Regions from separate parts of the Pseudomonas sp. KH_017 genome, predicted to be linked through region 2. Evidence: riboswitches for the same ligand, from Rfam matches in the RefSeq annotation. Region 2 holds a riboswitch; the other holds the start of a gene.

Region 1 (5,105 bases), 1.1 Mb from region 2:
CGAGCAAGCCCGCTCCCACAGGTCAAGTGACTTACTTGACTGCCGAAACCCGCCACACCTTGTTCCCCACATCATCGGCCACCAACAGGTCACCCTGACGGTCGATCACCACACCCACCGGGCGGCCCATGGCTTGGTCCTTGTCGTTGAGAAAACCTGTGAGCACTTCAACGGGCTTTCCGACGGGTTTGCCAGCGCTGAACGGCACGAAAATCACTTTGTAGCCACTGTGAGGGTTACGGTTCCATGAGCCGTGCTGCCCGATGAATGCCCCTTGGGTAAAGGGCGGCGGCAGCTTGCTGTTTTCGGCGAAGGCCAGGCCCAGTGATGCCGTGTGTGGGCCGACAGCGTAGTCCGGGGCGATAGCCTTGGCCACCAGGTCCGGGTTTTGCGGCTCGACGCGAATATCGACATGCTGGCCGTAGTAACTGTACGGCCAGCCATAAAAAGCGCCGTCCTTCACCGAAGTGATGTAGTCCGGTACCAGGTCACTGCCGATTTCATCCCGTTCGTTGACCGCGGTCCACAACGCGCCACTGTGCGGTTCCCAGGCCATGCCGTTGGGGTTGCGCAGGCCCCAGGCGAAGATCCGCTGCTGGCCGGTGGCACGATCCACTTCCCAGATCGCCGCGCGACCTTCTTCCTTGTCCATGCCGTTTTCGGCGACGTTGCTGTTGGAACCCACGGTCACGTAGAGCTTGCTGCCGTCCTTGCTGGCGATGACGTTTTTCGTCCAGTGGTGGTTCAGCGGGCCGCCCGGCAGGTCGACAACCTTGATCGGCGGCGACTTGATCTGCGTATCGCCACTTTCATAGTGAAAGCGCAGCAGACGATCCGTGTCGGCCACATACAGGTCATTGCCGACCAGGGTCATGCCAAAGGGCGAGTTGAGGTTTTGCAGAAACACCGTGCGGGTTTCCGCGACGCCATCGTGGTCCTTGTCGCGCAGCAAGGTGATGCGGTTGGCGCTGGGCACCCTGGCTCCGGCACGGCCCATGACTTTCTTCATCACCCAGCCGCGAATGCCTTTACCGTCTTCGGGTTTGGGTGGTGCACTGGTTTCCGCTACCAACACGTCGCCATTGGGCAGCACATAAAGCCAGCGCGGGTGATCCAGGTCTTCGGCAAAAGCGGCCACTTGAGTGCCCGTGGCGGCGACGGGTTTCGCACCCTGTGGCCAGCCGATGGCCGGGGCGATGTTCACGGTCGGAACCAGTGTCTTGTTGGGTTCTGGTAGTCGGGGTGATGGGCCGGTACCGTCGGAGACTTGCAGGCGGGAGGTCTCGCCACAAGCGGCGAGCCCTGCGCCAAGCGCGATAACGAGAACGAGCGGGGGCGTGCGCATGCTGGTCTTCCCTATGAATGCCTTGTTCTAATCATAGAGAAGCGTTGTCGTGCGATGGTTCAACCCTCAGCCGCGGGCTTCCTTGAACAGCACCGCAATGCCGGGGTGATAGTTGCCGGCTTCGTTGCGCAACTTGCGGTAGGCATAAGGGAAATACCAGGCGACAGCGCAGCTGTGTTCCTTTTGCAGGTCGTCGACCATGTCCTGGAGTTCTTCCGGTGTGGCGCCCTGCTGGGCTTTTTGCGGGGCGACGAACAGGCAGCCGAGTTTCAGGTCGCTGGCGTGGCTCAGGCGCTTCGCATCGCTGGCGATGTCGAGCAAGGCCTGGGACAGGTTGAGGCTGTTGACCCGTGGCCAGCGCTGGCTGGTCTGGATGTAGGCGCGGGTTTCGGGCGAGGCCAGGAGCAGGTCGGCGCGGCTGTTGCGTTCGCCTTCTTCGGTCTGTTTGCGGGTGGGCGCTTGTTGCAGCGTGACCATCTCGGCCATCCAGGCGGCGGCAGACAGCAGTCCGAGATTGGCCTTTTCGTCGTGCCAGTACGGTGTGTCGCCATCACCGCGGACGGCATTGTAACGGTCGATGCATTCGAACCAGCGCTCGAGCACCGGGCGCAGGAATTCCAGCTTTGGATTGCTGATGATCATGCCTTGCATGGGCTCACCCTTGTTGTTGTGTTGTGAGTTTGTGGCTCTTTGATATCACTGCTGAGAGCGTGGCACAAGATTGACGTCAGTTTATTGATTGATGGCAGTTATTCGGTCGATGGCCTCCCGGCTTTAATTGACGCTCCACCCCCAACCCTCTAACCTTCGCGGCTTGTTTCAGGTGCTCTGTGGCTTGGGTCGACAGAGTGAAACAGGGAAGCCGGTGAGTGAGTCCTTCTGTTGGTCGAAGGCCCGCAATTCCGGCGCTGCCCCCGCAACGGTAAATGAGTGAAAACTGTGTGTGATGCCACTGTGTCGATTTGATGCGGGAAGGCGCACGGTCTGGCCCCGCGCCACTCATGAGCCCGGAGACCGGCCTGATTCATCCAGCGGCATCACGGTGGGCGATGCCAGGCTTGTTGCCTTCTATTCTTGTGCCTGCCCGCCGTTATTCCTGCCTAAACGGAGAGCTCCCCCATGACTGATACCCCTGATCGTGACGAACGCCATCTGGCGCGCATGCAGCGCAAAAAAGCCGTGATCGACGAGCGCATCGCCAATTCCCCGAACGAGTGTGGCCTGCTGCTGGTACTGACCGGCAACGGCAAGGGCAAGAGCAGTTCGGCTTTCGGCATGCTTGCCCGCGCCATGGGGCACGGCATGCAATGCGGCGTGGTGCAGTTCATCAAGGGCCGCAACAGCACGGGCGAAGAGTTGTTCTTCCGGCGCTTTCCCGAGCAGGTGCGCTTTCACGTGATGGGCGAAGGTTTTACCTGGGAAACCCAGGACCGCCAGCGCGACATCGCCGCCGCCGAAGCCGCCTGGGCGGTGTCCCGGGAACTGCTGCGCGATCCATCCATCGGCCTGGTGGTGCTGGATGAACTGAACATCGCCCTCAAGCACGGCTACCTCGATCTCGATCAGGTGCTCAGCGACTTGCAGGCCCGACCACCGATGCAACACGTGGTGGTCACCGGTCGTGCCGCGAAGCCGGAAATGATCGAGATGGCCGACACCGTCACCGAAATGGGCGTGATCAAACACGCCTTTCAAGCCGGGATCAAAGCGCAGAAAGGCGTCGAATTGTGAGTCAGCCTCGGCACTGTCCGGCGGTATTGATTGCCGCGCCGGCTTCCGGCCAAGGCAAGACCACCGTCACCGCAGCGCTGGCCCGATTGCATCGCAATCAGGGGCGCAAGGTCCGTGTGTTCAAGTGCGGCCCCGACTTTCTCGATCCGATGATCCTCGAACGCGCCAGCGGTGCGCCGGTGTATCAACTGGACATGTGGATGGTCGGCGAGCAGGAGAGTCGCCGGTTGTTGTGGGAAGCCGCCGCTGAAGCGGACCTGATCCTGATCGAAGGCGTCATGGGGTTGTTCGACGGTACGCCGTCGAGCGCCGATCTGGCGCGGCATTTCGGTGTGCCGGTGCTGGGTGTGATCGATGGCACCGCCATGGCCCAGACCTTCGGCGCACTGGCCCTGGGGCTGGCGCGATATCAGCCGGACTTGCCGTTCGCCGGCGTGCTGGCCAATCGTGTCGGCACGCTGCGCCACGCGCAACTGCTCGAAGGCAGCCTGACTGAAGGTTTGCGCTGGTACGGCGCGCTGTCCCGGGAAACCGGGATCGAATTGCCGAGCCGGCACCTGGGGCTGGTGCAGGCCAGTGAGTTGAACGATCTCGACCTGCGCCTCGATGCGGCGGCCGATGCCCTGGCCAGCAGTTGCGAGGTCGCGCTGCCACCGGCAGTCGAATTCGCCGCCCCTGATGTCATCGCGGCCGAACCGCTGCTGGCCGGTGTGCGCATTGCCGTCGCCCGCGATGAAGCCTTTGCGTTCACCTACGGCGCGAGCCTGGATCTGCTGCGGGCGATGGGCGCCGAGTTGTCGTTCTTCTCGCCGATCCGCGACCGTGCGTTGCCGGAGGCGGACAGCCTGTATCTGCCGGGTGGTTACCCGGAGCTGCACCATGTCGCGCTGGCGCAAAACACCGCGATGCTCGACGCGATCCGCGCCCACCACAGGGCAGGCAAACCGTTGCTCGCCGAGTGCGGCGGCATGCTGTATCTGCTCGATTCCCTGACCGATGTCGAGGGCACTCGCGCCGAACTGGTTGGCTTGCTGGCCGGTGATGCGGTGATGCAAAAGCGTTTGGCAGCGCTGGCGTTGCAGGCGGTGGAACTGCCGGAAGGTTCGCTGCGCGGGCACACCTATCACCATTCGCTGACCACCACTGAACTGGCGCCGATTGCCCGGGGCTTGAGCCCTAACGGCGGGCGCGGAGCGGAGGCGGTCTACCGTGAGGGGCGGATGACCGCCTCTTATGTGCACTTTTATTTTCCGTCGAACCCTTCGGCGATTGCCGCGCTGTTTGCGCCTGACCTTGAAGCCGCCTTCGCGAGCAAGCCCGCTCCCACAGGGGATTGCGTTTCTTCAGGCAGCTCACCTTCAAATGTGGGAGCGGGCTTGCTCGCGAAGAGGCCATGAGCGACAACGCATTCTCTGAAGCCGAACGCGCAGCGGTCTATCGTTCCATCGCCGAACGCCGCGATATGCGCCACTTCAGCGGCGGCACCGTCGAGCCCGAATTGCTGCGGCGCCTGCTCGAGGCCGCGCATCAGGCTCCCAGTGTCGGCCTGATGCAGCCTTGGCGCTTCATCCGCATCACTGATCGCACCTTGCGCGGGCAAATCCAGGCCCTGGTGGAAGAAGAGCGCATCCGCACCGCCGAAGCCCTCGGCGAGCGCAGCGATGAGTTCATGAAGCTCAAGGTGGAGGGCATCAACGATTGCGCCGAGGTACTGGTCGCCGCACTGATGGACGACCGCGAGCAACATATCTTCGGCCGCCGCACGCTGCCGGAAATGGACATGGCTTCGTTGTCCTGCGCGATCCAGAACCTGTGGTTGGCGTCCCGCGCCGAAGGGCTGGGCATGGGCTGGGTGTCGCTGTTCGAACCGCAAGCCCTGGCCAATTTGTTGAAGTTGCCACCGGGAGCCAAGCCGCTGGCGGTGCTGTGCCTGGGACCGGTGAAGGCGTTCTACCCGGCGCCGATGCTGGTGCTCGAAGGCTGGGCACAGGCGCGTCCGCTACATGAATTGCTGTATGAAAATTATTGG
Region 2 (5,105 bases):
ACCCGGTTCGTTGTCCTGGGCGCAAATCGCCTGGATCACCGGAATATTGCGGCGAAACGGGCGCAGATGCGGTGCTTCAGGACTGGATTGGGCGAAGCCGGTGGTGTTCAAAATCACCGAGACGCTGGCCTCATCCAGCCAGTCCTCGACCACGCAAAGACAACCGGGCTCTTTCAGGCTGGCTAGCGCGATCGGCAACGGATTCAACCCCGCGGCCTGCAAGCGCTGGCAAAAAACATCAATGAAAGCCGTGTTCGCCGCCTGCAAATGCGAGCGGTAAAACAGCACCGCCGCCACCGGTTGACCCGCTTGCCAATCGGCTTGCCAGTCGCTCAGTGCGGCGCAGTGTTTGTGCGGATGGTAAATCGCCGTGCGTGGCAGGGTTTGCGGCTCGCCCCAGCTGTAATCACGCGCCAGCCAGCGGTTGGCCAGGCAGCGGAAGAAATCGAGGGCGTTGCCCATGCCGCCCTGGCGCAAAAACTGCCAGAGCCGGTCGCGATCCTCGGCACCGACGGTGCTCAGGTCACTGAGCTCCGGGTCCGGGCGATCATCACCCGGCACCAGAATCACCTGCACGCCGCGCTGCGACAGCTCGACCAGGCGCTCGATGCCGTAACGCCAATAGGCGATGCCGCCGTGCAGCGAAATCAGGATCACCCTGGCGTGACGCAGCACTTCATCGACGTACAAATCGACCGAGGCATGGTTCTGCACCTGCATCGGGTTGGCCAGGCGCACGCTCGGGTAATCGTCGGGCAACTGCTGCGCCGCTTCGGCGAGCAGCGCCAGGCTGGAGTCGCCGCTGCACAGGACCACCAGCTCGGAGGGGGTTTGTCCAAGGTCGGCAATGTTGTCATCCGACACGAAACCGCCGGGCTGGGTCCTGAGCAGGTGCATGGCTTACACGCTGAGCGCGGCGCGCAATTGCGCTTCGAGAACAGTGGAGTCCAGTTCCTGGCCGATCAGCACCAGGCGGGTGACTCGCGCTTCTTCAGCGCCCCACTGGCGGTCGAAGTGCTTGTCGAAACGCGTGCCCACGGCCTGGATCAGCAGGCGCATCGGCTTGTTCGGGATCGCCGCAAAACCCTTGACCCGCAGGATGCCGTGCTGGACCACCAGTTGGGTCAGCGCATCCAGCAGCAGACTTTCGTCGGCTTGCGGCAGTTCGATGGAGATCGAATCGAAGGCGTCGTGATCGTGGTCGTCATGATCATCGTCACCATCGTGATGATGGTCGTGGTGGCTGTGACGGCTGTCGATGTGTTCTTCGGAGCCGGCACCCAGACCGATCAGCACGTCCAGCGGCAGGCGACCGCTGCTGGCTTCGATGATTTTCACCGCTGGCGGCAATTCCTCGGCGACTTCCAGGCGCACGCGGGCCAGGTCCGCCGGGTTGATCAGGTCGGTTTTGTTGAGGATCACCAGGTCAGCGCTGGCCAGTTGGTCGGCGAACAGTTCGTGCAGCGGCGACTCGTGGTCCAGGTTCGGGTCGAGTTTGCGCTGGGCGTCGACCTGATCCGGAAACGCGGCGAAGGTGCCGGCGGCCACGGCCGGGCTGTCAACCACGGTGATCACCGCATCCACCGTGCAGGCGCTGCGGATTTCCGGCCACTGGAAGGCCTGCACCAGCGGCTTGGGCAGGGCCAGGCCGGACGTTTCGATGAGAATGTGGTCCAGATCGCCGCGACGGGCCACCAGTTCGCGCATCACCGGGAAGAATTCTTCCTGTACGGTGCAGCACAGGCAGCCGTTGGCCAGTTCATAGACACGGCCGTTGGCTTCTTCTTCGGTGCAACCGATGGAGCACTGCTTGAGGATTTCGCCGTCGATGCCCAACTCGCCAAATTCGTTGACGATCACCGCGATGCGGCGACCCTGGGCGTTGTCGAGCATGTGCCGCAGCAGCGTGGTTTTACCCGAGCCGAGAAAGCCGGTAACGATGGTGACGGGGAGTTTGGCCAGTGTTTTCATCGGATGCCCTATGGCTAATGTGACGGGCATACGGGACGACGACCGACAACGCGGACGCGCGTGCCTGAAGAGTTCGCCACCGGATCACCCCGCCCGGTTGAAAGTGAGAATCTGTGACGAGGCAGGTCTCCTGGCTGACGGTGTGCCGGCCTTGAGCCTGGCATTCGCTGCGCCTTCCCGCCGGCCTCATGGTTTGAGCCTGCAGTGGCGTGGCAACGAACATCACCGTTCACAGTTGCGGGGGCAGCCGCGGCATCGACCGCGTTCCCTTCTTAGCTTCGGCAAACGCCGAAGAACCTCGAAAGCGCAAGGCTACGCATGGTCTTGGGGCGGGTCAATGTTCACTTGAAATCGGCGGTGATCCCTTCGCGAGCAAGTCGAATCGTCGCACCGCCGCTCCCACATTGAATCGGGTTCTTTCATGGGGATACGGTAAAAGGTGGGAGCGGGCTTGCTCGCGAAGGCCACGCCTCGGTTCCGAATTGAGAACCCTTGCCAATTGACGCCCAACCCCCGCCCATGCTCTCCTACACACCTTGTTACGGGTGCCCTTCACAGGGTGAAACGGGAAACCGGTGAATCATGTGCTTTACTCTTAAGCCATGTCAGTCCGGTGCTGCCCCCGCAACGGTAAGCGAGCGAAGCGTCAGATCCACTGTGCCACTGCGGCATGGGAAGGTGATGCTTTCAGGTTCAGGCCCAAGCCTTTGCCCCTCGTGAGCCCGGAGACCGGCCCGCAACACAAAGTGACCAGTACGGTCACTGAACCAACAAACCCGCGGTGGGCGGGCGCTGTTTGAAACCTTGCGCGCCTGGTCGTGCGGGTTTTTGCATGCGCTCTTATTCCCCGCTGACAGACCAGAGGGAAACGCCATGTCGATCATCAGCAGCGCCGAACACACATCCGCGAGCACCACCTCAACCCTGACCCAACGTCTGGCCGCCGCCGTCTGCGCGTCGATCCTGGGCGCAAGCCTTGTGTATTTCGCCGGTTTCTCGCACATCGAAGCGGTGCACAACGCCGCCCACGATACCCGTCACAGCTCCGCGTTCCCGTGCCATTGAGAGCTGTCGACATGATCAAGCGTATTGCGCAAACCGCAGGTTTCACCGGGCTGCTGGCCGCCCTGCTGCTGACCCTGCTGCAAAGCTTCTGGGTCGCTCCGCTGATTTTGCAGGCCGAGACCTACGAAAAAACCGAACCGGCCGCTGTTGCAATGCATGAACACGCCGACGGTGCGATGGCTGCCCATACCCACGACGCACAAGCCTGGGAGCCGGAAGACGGCTGGCAGCGCGTGCTGTCGACCACCGGTGGCAACCTGGTAGTGGCCGTCGGTTTCGCCCTGATGCTGGCCGGCCTGTACACCTTGCGTGCGCCGACCAAAACCTCGCAAGGCCTGCTCTGGGGCCTGGCCGGTTATGCGACGTTCGTGCTCGCGCCGACCCTCGGCCTGCCACCGGAACTGCCAGGCACCGCTGCCGCCGATCTGGCACAACGGCAACTGTGGTGGATCGGTACCGCCGCCTCCACCGCCGTCGGTATCGCCCTGATCGTGTTCAGCCGGCACTGGCTGATGAAAGTCCTCGGCGCGGCGATCCTCGCCGTTCCCCATGTGATTGGCGCACCACAACCGGAAGTGCATTCGATGCTCGCTCCAGAGGCGCTGGAAACCCAGTTCAAAATCGCTTCGCAACTGACCAACGTGGCGTTCTGGCTGGCCCTGGGCCTGATCAGCGCCTGGTTGTTCCGTCGCAAAAGCGATGGCCAATACCACGCATGACGGATATCAGCACAGCGCCGACCCTGGTGGTCGGCCTGGGCTGCCAGCGCGGCTGCCCTGTCAGCACGTTGCTGGCGCTGCTCGATCAGGCGTTGGAGGCACACCAGATTGCTCGTCATGAAATCAAGGCGCTGGCCAGCATCGATTCGAAGCGCGACGAACCTGCGCTGATCGAACTGGCTCAGCAGCTTGGCCTGGAATTGATGTATTTCAGCAGTGAACAACTGGCCGCTTATGAACCGCAACTCAGTCATCAATCGCAAATAGCGTTTGAACGCACCGGTTGCTACGGCGTGGCGGAAAGCGCCGCACTGGCCCTGGCGGAACAACTGGCCCAGGCCCCGGCAAAACTGCTGATTCCACGGCAAAAATACGCCCAGGCAACACTGGCATTGGCCGGCGCTGCGTAAAAAACCGATAATCCCCGCCTTTGATCATGAACATTCTTCATCTGAAGCCCTGTTCAGACTCTTTTTCCCCACAGGAACCGACGATGACCGTCTACTTCATTGGCGCAGGTCCCGGCGACCCCGAACTGATTACCGTCAAGGGCCAGCGGCTGATTCGCAGCTGCCCGGTGATCATTTATGCCGGTTCCCTGGTGCCCGCCGCCGTGCTGGAAGGTCACTGTGCCGAACAGGTGGTCAACAGCGCCGAACTGCATCTGGAACAGATCATCGACCTGATCAAGAGCGCCCACGCCAAAGGCCAGGATGTGGCCCGGGTGCACTCCGGCGATCCGAGCCTGTATGGCGCCATTGGCGAGCAGATTCGCTATCTGCGCGAGCTGGGCATTGCGTTCGAAATCGTACCTGGCGTGACGGCCACAGCCGCTTGCGCAGCGCTTTTGGGTGCGGAACTGACCCTGCCGGACATTTCGCAAAGCGTCATCCTGACGCGCTACGCCGACAAGACCGCCATGCCACCTGGGGAGGAATTCTCCAGCCTGGCGCAGCACGGCGCGACCATGGCGATTCACTTGGGGGTCAATCACCTGGCGAAGATCGTTGAGGAACTGCTGCCCCATTACGGCGCCGATTGCCCGATTGCCGTGGTTCACCGCGCGAGCTGGCCGGATCAGGATTGGGTGGTGGGCACGCTTGAGGATATTGCCGGGAAGGTTGAAGCCAAGGGGTTTCGGCGTACGGCGTTGATTCTGGTGGGTCGGGTGCTGGGCAGCGACCATTTCAGTGAATCGTCGCTGTATCGCGCGGGGCATGCGCATCTCTACAGGCCCTGAGGCCCTCTTCGCGAGCAAGCCCGCTCCCACTTGGAATGCATTCCCCTGTGGGAGCGGCGGTGCGACGATTCGACTTGCTCGCGAAGGAGCCAACGAAATTTCCCCATAAA

What was found. A riboswitch is a leader RNA that binds a small molecule or an ion and turns the genes downstream of it on or off. The one in region 2 is predicted to bind cobalamin.
Region 1: it holds a riboswitch for cobalamin, as region 2 does, so the genes downstream of both, cobO (cob(I)yrinic acid a,c-diamide adenosyltransferase) here and AC3IT6_RS12875 (CbtB domain-containing protein) in region 2, are expected to answer to the same signal.

The regions. Positions count from the first base shown of each region.
Region 1 covers NZ_CM174509.1:1,773,294-1,778,398, forward strand. The annotation lists gene AC3IT6_RS08070 (PQQ-dependent sugar dehydrogenase) at 32-1,345, opposite strand; gene AC3IT6_RS08075 (hypothetical protein) at 1,412-1,996, opposite strand; cobalamin riboswitch at 2,150-2,382, shown strand; gene cobO (cob(I)yrinic acid a,c-diamide adenosyltransferase) at 2,465-3,076, shown strand; gene AC3IT6_RS08085 (cobyrinic acid a,c-diamide synthase CobB) at 3,073-4,473, shown strand; gene bluB (5,6-dimethylbenzimidazole synthase) at 4,470-5,105, shown strand, end outside.
Region 2 covers NZ_CM174509.1:2,831,914-2,837,018, reverse strand. The annotation lists gene cobN (cobaltochelatase subunit CobN) at 1-897, opposite strand, end outside; gene cobW (cobalamin biosynthesis protein CobW) at 901-1,971, opposite strand; cobalamin riboswitch at 2,075-2,287, opposite strand; cobalamin riboswitch at 2,498-2,723, shown strand; gene AC3IT6_RS12875 (CbtB domain-containing protein) at 2,845-3,036, shown strand; gene AC3IT6_RS12870 (CbtA family protein) at 3,048-3,755, shown strand; gene AC3IT6_RS12865 (cobalamin biosynthesis protein) at 3,752-4,165, shown strand; gene cobM (precorrin-4 C(11)-methyltransferase) at 4,249-4,995, shown strand.